3 regions of the Maritalea sp. genome follow, and region 1 is predicted to be linked to each of the others. Evidence: predicted binding sites of a transcription regulator. Region 1 holds the regulator's gene; each other region holds the start of a gene.
What was found. The regulator PhoB, encoded in region 1, activates phosphate uptake and scavenging genes when phosphate is short. The targets are predictions, from matches to a motif close to TGTCATNNANCTGTCAT.

Region 1 (3,277 bases):
CCTGAAGATGTCTCAAGGCGACGTAGAAGCATTGACAGAAGACGAACTCAGAGAGGCTCTGTTCGAAAACGGTGTCGATGTGTCAAAGTATGTTGATAAATCCGCCCTTGTCAGCAAAGCGCTTATGATCTGACTTAACAACAAGGCCGCCCATTGGACGGCTTTTTTGGTTGTCTGGGTATCGACTATGTCTGCCGAAGAAAAAACACTTCGGGATTTACGAAATAGTTTTCGTCGCATACCGTTGGGTCATGACAGACCATAAATCTCAAGCTTTTGCCAAAGAGTTCGAACTACTTTATCGCGAAATCTATGCCCGTTCAGTTCGGCGCGTACGTGATAAACGTCATCGGCTATCACCCACAACCGTTGGCTTCTTAAGCCACCTGGCGATGACCGGCCCTATGACACTTTCTGAGTTATCAGTACATTTTGACCGTGCTCAGTCAACTCTTAGCGAGATGGTCGAGCATCTCTGCGCAAAAGCCTATATCGAAAGGCAAAGAGAACCTAATGACGGCCGCAGATTTCTGATTTGGCTGACAAAGGAGGGGCAGCTCGCGTTACGGGAGGCCCAAACTGTTCTCGACTTAAATCAGCTAGCATCCGCTGGCGAACTGCTTTCTCAAAAAGACCAAACTGCGCTGATCAGCTTACTAGGCGCATTGCACTCAAATCTTTCCAAGCAATCTAACAATGAGGAACCAAACAATGGATGAGAAATGCCAAAGTTGCGGAATGCCGATGGAAACAGGGATATATTGCCAGCATTGTGTCGATGAGGACGGCCAGTTACAAGACTTTGACACACGTTTCGAGCGCATGGTTGGCTGGCAGGTCAACAAAGGAAGCCCTCGCGCTCAAGCAGAAGCCGAGACACTTGAATATATGGCGACAATGCCAGCTTGGGCAGATCACCCTCGTGTTAAACAATCTTGAATTTCAAAACCCCGGCGCTGCTTATTTTTTGGGCAGCGCGATGCCCCCAGTCCATTATGCAGACGTGGCAAACTTTTCGTCAAATGAATAACCAGCACCGCGTACTGTGCGAATGGGGTCTTTGGATTTTCCGCGATTGATTGCTTTGCGCAAACGGCCCACATGCACATCAACGGTGCGTTCATCAACATATACGTCATGCCCCCAAACGCCATCCAACAGTTGCTCGCGACTATATACGCGGCCAGGGCTTTGCATGAGATATTCAAGCAAACGATATTCGGTTGGGCCAAGATGTACTTCTTTGCCCAACCGACGAACCCTATGAGTTTCGCGATCTAGCTCAATATCGCCAGACTTCAAGCTATTGGACATAAGGGTGGGGTTCGCGCGACGCAAATGAGCTTTCACCCGGGCCAGCAATTCGGGAACCGAAAATGGCTTCACGACATAATCGTCTGCGCCAGTTGCAAGACCACGCACACGCTCTTCTTCTTCACCACGCGCCGTCATCATAATGATGGGCACCCGGGACGTTTCTTCGTGCGAACGCCAACGCCGGCACAATTCAATTCCAGACAGCCCTGGCAACATCCAATCCAACAGGATCAAATCTGGCAGTTCTTCTTGCAATTGCAAGGTCGCCTCATCGCCACTTTCAACTGCGGCAACACGGTAGCCTTCTGCTTCCAAATTATAGCGAAGCATAACCGCTAGGTCGGCCTCGTCCTCAACGATTAAAATGAAGGGAGCCATAATCGATATTCCATTTAGAATTGAAGCAAGCCTTAGAACAACGCTCTAAAACGCTAATTCAGCTGCACTTTGCCAGATTCAACATCGTAATAGAGGTTTTCGCCGGTCTTGAGATAATAGGCGGCCTCCGCGATATTGGTGGCATGATCACCGGCGCGTTCGAGGTTTTTGGCACAAAACAAAAGGTGCGCACAGTCTGTAATGTTGCGCGGATCTTCCATCATATAGGTCAAAAATTCCCGGAATAGAGAGACATACAAAGCGTCCACTTCGTCGTCGCGGCGGCAAACATCCAGCGCAATTTCGGCATCTCGCGTTGTAAAGCTATCGATGGAGCGCTTAATTTGGCTCAATGTCAGGTCCGACATGTGCCGGATGCCATTGTAAAGCTGCTTGGAAATGCGTTGGCTATCAATATGTTTTACGCGACGGGCCAAGTTTTTCGCGATATCCCCTACCCGCTCCAAATCAGTTGCAACATGAATTGCAGAAACGATATGACGCAAATCTCCAGCCATAGGCTGTCGGCGAGCGATCATTGAAACCGCTTTCTCATCGATATAGCGCTGCATATCATCAACGGCTTTATCGCCCTTTGATGTTTGTTTTGCTAGATCGTGGTCGACCCGGATTAGCGCTTGAGTTGCATTCGAAATCGCAACTTCTACCATGCCGCCCATTTCAGAAATCGCACGGGTCAGTTCTGTAAGCTCTTCTTCGTAAGAAGATACAATATGTTCGTTCGTTGCGTTGGCCATTTTCTTGCCCTTTCGCCGCTAATTTAACCGATCCGACCCGTGATATAATCTTGGGTTTTCTTATGATGCGGATTTGTAAAAATCTGCTCCGTCGGACCTTCCTCGATCAATTTTCCGAGGTGAAAAAATGCTGTTTTTTGACTCACCCGCGCAGCTTGCTGCATAGAGTGGGTCACAATTACGATGGTAAAGTTTTCACGCAACTCGTCGATCAATTCTTCAATAATCGCGGTCGCGATCGGATCAAGTGCGGAACAAGGTTCATCCATCAAAAGAACCTCAGGTTTTGTTGCAATCGCACGCGCAATACAAACCCGTTGTTGTTGACCGCCAGAAAGGCCAGTACCTGGCTGGTCCAAGCGGTCTTTAACTTCTTCCCAAAGTCCTGCACGACGAAGTGAAGATGTTACCAACTCATCAAGCTCGTCTTTTGAGCGGGTCATGCCATGAATACGAGGGCCATAAGCCACATTCTCATAGATCGATTTCGGGAACGGGTTTGGTTTTTGAAAAACCATTCCAACCCGCGCACGCAACTCTACCACATCGATAGATTTGTCATAAATGTCTTGGTCTTCAAGATTGATTTGACCAGACACTTTACAAATATCGATGGTGTCGTTCATGCGATTTAGGCAACGCAAAAAAGTTGACTTGCCGCAACCAGATGGGCCGATCAACGAGATCACTTGGTTGGCAACAATGTCCAGATCAACGTCAAAAAGGGCCTGTTTTTCACCATAGTGAACACAGACATTTCTGCCGGCCATCTTGATGGTCTCATCGCCTGTTTGCACATTTGGCTGCAAGATATCGGTCGCTAC
Region 2 (3,277 bases), on a different contig from region 1:
AAGGGATTTCGAGTTGATCAAGCGTCTCAGCGGCATGGCGCATTGTGGCCCAGTCAGATTGACTGCCCATGACGATGGCAATTGGCGGGTTTAAAGGCATGTTAGCCCTCTCGCATTACGTCAAAAAGGGCGTTTAGCCTACCTTGAGGCATTGAGCAAGGGGCCAGAAGTCTAATTCGGGCGAATCATTGATGCAATCAGCCAAGTTTGGCGATATTGCATCCAACGAATGCGCGGGTTATTGCATTGCTATGAACACAGCACCATTTCCTGAACCGCATATCCTAAACAGTCACAAACTGAGCAACCCCCAATTTGTGGAAAGTACGGCTTTTGGCGATATTTGGCGTGTGAAGGCGTCAGATGGCACGGCCTTGGCGCTTAAAATTTACGGTCCACGCGGCATGCGCAATGAGGCAGGGGGATTTGACTTTCTGCGCTCCCGCAATGGGCTTGGTTGCGCAAAAGTTCATTTTGCGGATCAAAAAATAGCGCTTTTGGAATGGTTGGATGGTGCGTCTTTGGGCGATGTTGCGCGAAATGGCGACGATCAATCGGCCAATACTGTATTGGTTGAAGTTGCCAACAAAATCCATTCGGTAAACCCAAAAGTTGAGTTTGAACTGCGAACTGTTGATATATGGTTTGAAGCGCTGTTGGGACTAGCCATGTCACCCAACGCCAATCCGAATGGTGTGCGTGCGATGAGACAGGCGCAACAATTGGCCAAGCTCGCTTTGGCCGAACAGGAAGCTCCTATGCCGCTGCATGGTGATTTGCATCATGAGAATGTGCGGCTTGGCACGCGCGGATATTGTGCGTTTGATGCGAAAGGTGTTGTTGGGGAAAAGGCATTTGAATTGGCGAATGCATTTCGCAATCCGCGTGGCATTCGCGAGATTGTTTATGATCGGACCAGAGTTGAAGCTTTGGCCGATTTTTGGTCGACAGCGTTTGGGGTGGAACGCTTCAAGTTGGTTCGCTGGGCGGCGGTAAGGTCGGCGCTTTCGATTGCGTGGCGCTGCAAAGATCGCACATTTGTTGGAGATGATGAGATTGAACTACTGGATATATTGCTCTCTGCTGCTGATCAGCACTAAGCAATAATGTCAGGCAATAAAATATGCTCGAGTTCGATAATTCTGTCTTTTAGCGTGAGCTTTTTCTTTTTTAGACGTTGCACCAGCATGGGGTCACTTTGCCCAGAATGGGTGAGCGCGTGGATAGCGGCGTCCAAATCTTTGTGTTCTTGACGTTTGGACGCTAATTTTAGTCCCAATCCAGCCCGTTGTTCGGGGGTAAGTGGCATCATGTGGCAATTCGCCTTTTGAATGTCTTTTGCGTCTGTTCGTTGAAAATACTCAATAATACAAATGTTTTCACAAAGATTTAATTGTAATCCCAATTCTTGCAAATGCGATCAATTTCTTGATTGGACAGTGTGACGGTTTTTTGACACACTACCAGTGTACTTACAGAGAAAGGAAGCCTTCATGACAACTACTTCCCACCTCAACGCGCTGGAGCGCCGTCATGCTACGCTTGACGATGAGATCCTCCACGAATCGCAGCGACCTGCTCAAGATGAGCTGAAAATCGGTCTGCTCAAGCGCAAAAAACTCGAACTGAAAGACGAGATATCGCGATTGCAAAATCGAACGCGACAATAGGTGAGAATAGTACTTCTTTTTAGTATCAAGTTGAGTTGGGCCACGAAGATTTTCGTGGCCTTTTATTTTGCCTATATGAAACTCAATACCCCGTCATAGATGAGCTTGAGCGCTAGGATAAACGCCAACACATATGCCATTTTGTAAAATAGGTCCGTAGAGATACGCCGAACCAAATAGACGCCCAACAACATGCCAAGAATTGCAACGGGGATGAGGGACGCTGATCGCACAAGGTTGGAGACCGACAATTGGCCCAAAAATGCGTAAGGGATTAGTTTTGTAGAATTCACCACAGAAAAGAAGACGACCGCGGTTCCGGCGTAAAGCGTTGGTTTTAAGCGCTGTGGCAACATGTATATTTGATAGGGTGGGCCGCCCGTATGGCTGACAAAGCTGGTAAAGCCAGCAAGGCTCCCCCAAAACCATCCCCAAGGCTTTGAGGGGTGAAGGCCAGCCAAGGTTTTGCGCAAAGGCAACCATTCATCAAGGCAAAATATCACGGTGATCACACCGATCATCAGTCGAACTGTGCCTTCAGAAATATATGCAAAAAACACCCAACCCAGCAAAATGCCAATTATTGCACCCGGCAGAAGAATTTTAAGGTTGGGCCAATGGACCTCTCGTCGATATGCGATAAGGCCGATCACGTCCATGGCCAACAAAACGGGCAGCAAGATGCCCACGGCTTCTCGCACAGGCATGGTGAGGGACAATAAGGGTACGCCGACAAAACTAAGTGAACTCACCAAACCAGATTTGGACAGCGCAACAAGAAAAACAGCGAGAAAACTGATCCCAATGACAAATGGGTCGATGGTGGAAAAGTCAAAGGACATGTGGGAAATTCGCTTTTGTGGAGTGGATTGGCAGCAAACTAAACCAATCTGGTTGCACCACCAAGTGTTTGATGGCTAAATCCGTCCTGATCAGAAGGGTAGTTTTATGGGTAGTTCGGTTTCGCTAGTGGCGCGCAACAAAAGCGCTAGGGCGATCACTCAATTGTGGGACGACGTATCGATGTTCGAGACGTCCCCATCCATGCCGACGCTTAAATACCCACCTCACTTCACTTTTGCGATGTTTGAAGACATTTCTGGTGCTGAAATTAAACGTCAATTGGGAGATGTGTTTTTAAAAGCGACACCGGTGCGTATTCGGTTTAGCAAAATTCGATTTTTCGATGGAGACCCCATGGTGGTGTGGACCGCACCCAGCGATATTTCACGACTGCAAGCCTTGCACCATGCAGTTCACTCCAAAGTGGACGCAGCCCTGTGCCGTGCGAATTATTTGCCCGGCAGTTGGACACCTCATTGCACATTGGCGACCCAAATCGATCCAGCAAAGCGTGATGAAGCTATTGAGTTCATCAATGCGGGGGTGGGTGAATTTGACGTGGTTTTCAACGCGATTGAGGTTATTGAGTTTTCCCCGATTGAACTCGTGCAGCAATGGCGGCTTGATCTTTAAAGCCACATTACCCGTTTCGAAAGTTCAATCAAAAGCTGGGCACAATCCGGTTGAACAGTGTCATTGGCCACGATGTTTCTCTTTTCCTCATGGCATTTGATGCATCGGTGTTTATTTTTCCGCCGTAGTTT
Region 3 (3,277 bases), on a different contig from region 1:
CAGATTTTCATCAAGCCAAACCGTGCTGTCAAAGTCACAAAGCGTGAGGGTCAGCATTGCCATTGTGGGATTAAGAGGTGCAGGCGCCGTTATCGGTTTTGGACTATCAACGATTTTGCCCGGTCTCGCCATCGCATCCATTGTGGCGCGAAAGCTGGCTTGCGAGTCTATTGCGAGGTCGGAAAAACCTGAGTGAAGAGTTTGAGTTTGCATCAGTCGTCTCCGCGCACAAGAGTGAAGAAGTCGACTTTGGTGGCTGCCGCTTCTTGTTTGGATTTTGTGGTTTTGTCATCCAGCAATTGGGCGCATGGGGCGATGATGTCGTTTTCCACCTGAGGTTTAAGCGCCGGATTTTGCCAAGCTGCATCGAAAAATGCGCTAATGGCTGCTTTGCGTTGATTGCGACCATGGCAATAGGCGTGGCCTATCTCACCTGTATCAAGGGTGACGGCGGCACGGGTTACACTAATTTCGCCCAAATTAAATGGAGCCCCGCCGCCGCCAATGCGCCCGCGCGCCATCACCAGTCCGGTTTCTGGCTTGCGGGCAAACTGCCAATCTGGCTTGTTTGCGAAGGAATTATATTTTTCTTCAAGCAGATCTGCGTCCGTATGGGCGAGTACTTTCATAACCCGCTGGCGTTCGATCTGTTGTTGCGCTGTGTCAGTCATATTGCTGTTGCACTTTTCGCTGTTAAAGGTGCTGGTTCTAAATTTCGAGGCAGTGGATATCAGGTGATGTGATATTTGTCTATATTAAAAGTATACATTTGTATACAAATATTAGTATAGGCTATTAAGGTGCAAAATTATTGCGTTTGAATGACAGTTGGAAAATGAGTTCTGTATGAGCGGTGTAAAAGAGATTGAACGAGGCAGGGGCGTTTCCCTTTGGCGGCAAATTGCGGAGCGTTTGCAATCTGATGTTGCAGCGGCAGTTTATCCGGCAGGTAGCCAATTGCCGACGGAGTTGGAACTTGCGCAAAAATATGGCGTGAACCGGCACACGGTTCGCCGCGCCATTGGTTCATTGTCAGAGACCGGCATTTTAAGTGCAACACGGGGGCGGGGCACCTTTGTTGCAGAACGTACGATTAGTTATCCCATTTCGTCCCGCACGCGTTTTTCAGAAATTGTTTCCTCGAACAAACGCCAGCCCGGTGGGCGTTTGATCTCTTCTGGGGAGGAGGCCGCGAGTGCTGAAGTTGCGCAGCGGCTTTCGATAGAAGAAGGTGTTTTGGTCACGAGGGGGGAAACCCTTCGAGTGGCCGACGGGAGACCTATTACTGTTGGAACCTATTGGATCAATAAGAAACTGATCCCAAATTTTATCGCTGACTATGCCGAATTGGGTTCGGTTAGTGAGGTGTTTGAACGGGCGGGGTTTAGTGAATATCGCCGGCAAAAATCTTGGGTTGCCGCCATTCCGGCAAGCGCGCATGACGCCGCGTTAATGCAGGTACCGGTCGGGGATCCTTTGTTGGAAGTCTATAGCGTCAATGTTTCCGAATCGGGACAGCCCTTGCAATATACAAGGGCACGTTTTCGTGGGGACGTTGTGCAGCTTGAAGTGGAGAACTAGACTTTTCAGTTTAAAAGTCTAGTTTGTTAGTCATTCACAGAACTGACACATAAACGACATTTTTATGTAAAGCAGCATCGTTAGGTAGGGCGCAAACAAATTGTAAGGCGTCCATAAATGCTCAAGCTATCTGGTGTAACACGTCGCTTCGGCGAAAAAACTGCGGTTGGCGATGTCACCCTTAATATCGCTGAAGGCGAAATGGTTGGGGTGATTGGTTCTTCGGGGGCAGGCAAGTCGACCTTGTTGCGCATGATCAATCGATTGATCGATGTAAGTGACGGCGAAATCGCATTTGATGGCCAACAAGTGTCATCTTTAAAGGGGCAACCCCTCCGTGATTGGCAACGCGATTGCGCGATGATTTTCCAGCAGTTCAACTTGGTGCCGCGTTTAGACGTTCTTACCAATGTGATGTTGGGCCGTCTTAATAGACGCAATACATTTTCTTCTCTTATCAAACATTTTGGCGAAGACGAGCAGCTGATGGCGCTTGAAGCGTTGGAGCGTTTGGGTATTGCGCAAACAGCCGTGCAACGCGCCGGAACGCTTTCAGGTGGTCAACAGCAACGCGTTGCGATCGCGCGCGCCCTTGTTCAATCGCCAAAAGTTATCTTGGCTGACGAGCCCATTGCTTCTCTTGATCCCAAGAATGCTCAGGTGGTGATGGATTCCCTAAGAGCCATCAATGAAGATGATGGCATCACGGTCATTACCAACCTGCATACATTGGATACAGCGCGCAACTATTGCGAGCGTATTATTGGCATGAGCCAAGGCAAAGTGGTTTTTGATGGTGGGCCAGATGATCTCACCACAGAAGCCGCGCAACAGATTTACGGTGCTGACGGTCTGAAGGATGCTTTTTCAGAAAGCATGACCTCGACGTCCATCGATTTGCCAAGTGGCAAAAAGAAAAAACCAAATTCACCAGTTTACGACGGCTCTGAAGGTCACGTCACCCTCAACTGAGCTAAATGGCCGTCGCAAAGAACGACCGATACGCATCCTCAAAGGAGAACCCACATGAATGCGATCCGTACCCTTACTGTTGCAGCTGTTGTTGCTGCTTCATTCTCAACTTCTGCTATGGCGCTCGACACTTTCCGTGTTGGCATTCTTGGCGGCGAAAACGAAGCTGACCGTCTTCGCAACAACCAGTGCCTGATCGACCTTTTGCCATCAGCAATTGGCGTTAAAGAAGTTAAATTGTTTCCAGCTGCTGATTATGATGGCGTTATCCAAGGCCTTCTTGGTGGCACATTGGATTATGCTGAGCTTGGCGCTTCTGGTTATGCTGCTGTTCACTTGAAAGACGAAAACGCTGTTGATCCAATTTTGACAACGCAGCAAACTGACGGCGCAACTGGCTATCACTCTTTGATGCTTGCTCTTGTTGATAGCGGCATTGAAAATATCGCGGACATGAAGGGCAAGCACCTTGGTTTTGCTGACCCCAACTCAACTTCTGGTTTCCTCGTTCCATCTGTTGCATTGCCTAAAGAATTGGGCATGGAATTGGACGAGTATTTCTCTGAAACATCATTTAATGGTGGTCACGAGAATAACGTTCTTGCGGTTCTTGACGGCAAAATCGACGCTGGTGTGACGTGGTCATCAGGTGTTGGCGAATATTCTGAAGGTTACACTTCAGGCAACGTGCGTAAGATGGTTGATAAAGGCCTTCTTGACATGG

Region 2: ACSHWX_RS05480 (YdcH family protein) is a predicted target of PhoB. The motif match lies at 1,442-1,458, and genes of this name have one in related genera.
Region 3: phnC (phosphonate ABC transporter ATP-binding protein) is a predicted target of PhoB. The motif match lies at 1,624-1,640, and genes of this name have one in related genera.

The regions. Positions count from the first base shown of each region.
Region 1 covers NZ_JBPOEU010000006.1:11,756-15,032, reverse strand. Annotated here, with positions in the region: gene ACSHWX_RS04505 (hypothetical protein) at 1-133, shown strand, start outside; gene ACSHWX_RS04500 (MarR family winged helix-turn-helix transcriptional regulator) at 252-719, shown strand; gene ACSHWX_RS04495 (hypothetical protein) at 712-939, shown strand; gene phoB (phosphate regulon transcriptional regulator PhoB) at 994-1,695, opposite strand; gene phoU (phosphate signaling complex protein PhoU) at 1,749-2,453, opposite strand; gene pstB (phosphate ABC transporter ATP-binding protein PstB) at 2,477-3,277, opposite strand, start outside.
Region 2 covers NZ_JBPOEU010000007.1:44,445-47,721, reverse strand. Annotated here, with positions in the region: gene purE (5-(carboxyamino)imidazole ribonucleotide mutase) at 1-100, opposite strand, end outside; gene ACSHWX_RS05490 (aminoglycoside phosphotransferase family protein) at 192-1,100, shown strand; gene ACSHWX_RS05485 (YdcH family protein) at 1,097-1,312, opposite strand; gene ACSHWX_RS05480 (YdcH family protein) at 1,494-1,670, shown strand; gene ACSHWX_RS05475 (sulfite exporter TauE/SafE family protein) at 1,742-2,512, opposite strand; gene ACSHWX_RS05470 (2'-5' RNA ligase family protein) at 2,619-3,146, shown strand; gene ACSHWX_RS05465 (monovalent cation:proton antiporter-2 (CPA2) family protein) at 3,258-3,277, opposite strand, start outside.
Region 3 covers NZ_JBPOEU010000014.1:61,879-65,155, forward strand. Annotated here, with positions in the region: gene phnH (phosphonate C-P lyase system protein PhnH) at 1-213, opposite strand, end outside; gene phnG (phosphonate C-P lyase system protein PhnG) at 213-671, opposite strand; gene phnF (phosphonate metabolism transcriptional regulator PhnF) at 847-1,581, shown strand; gene phnC (phosphonate ABC transporter ATP-binding protein) at 1,699-2,553, shown strand; gene phnD (phosphonate ABC transporter substrate-binding protein) at 2,608-3,277, shown strand, end outside.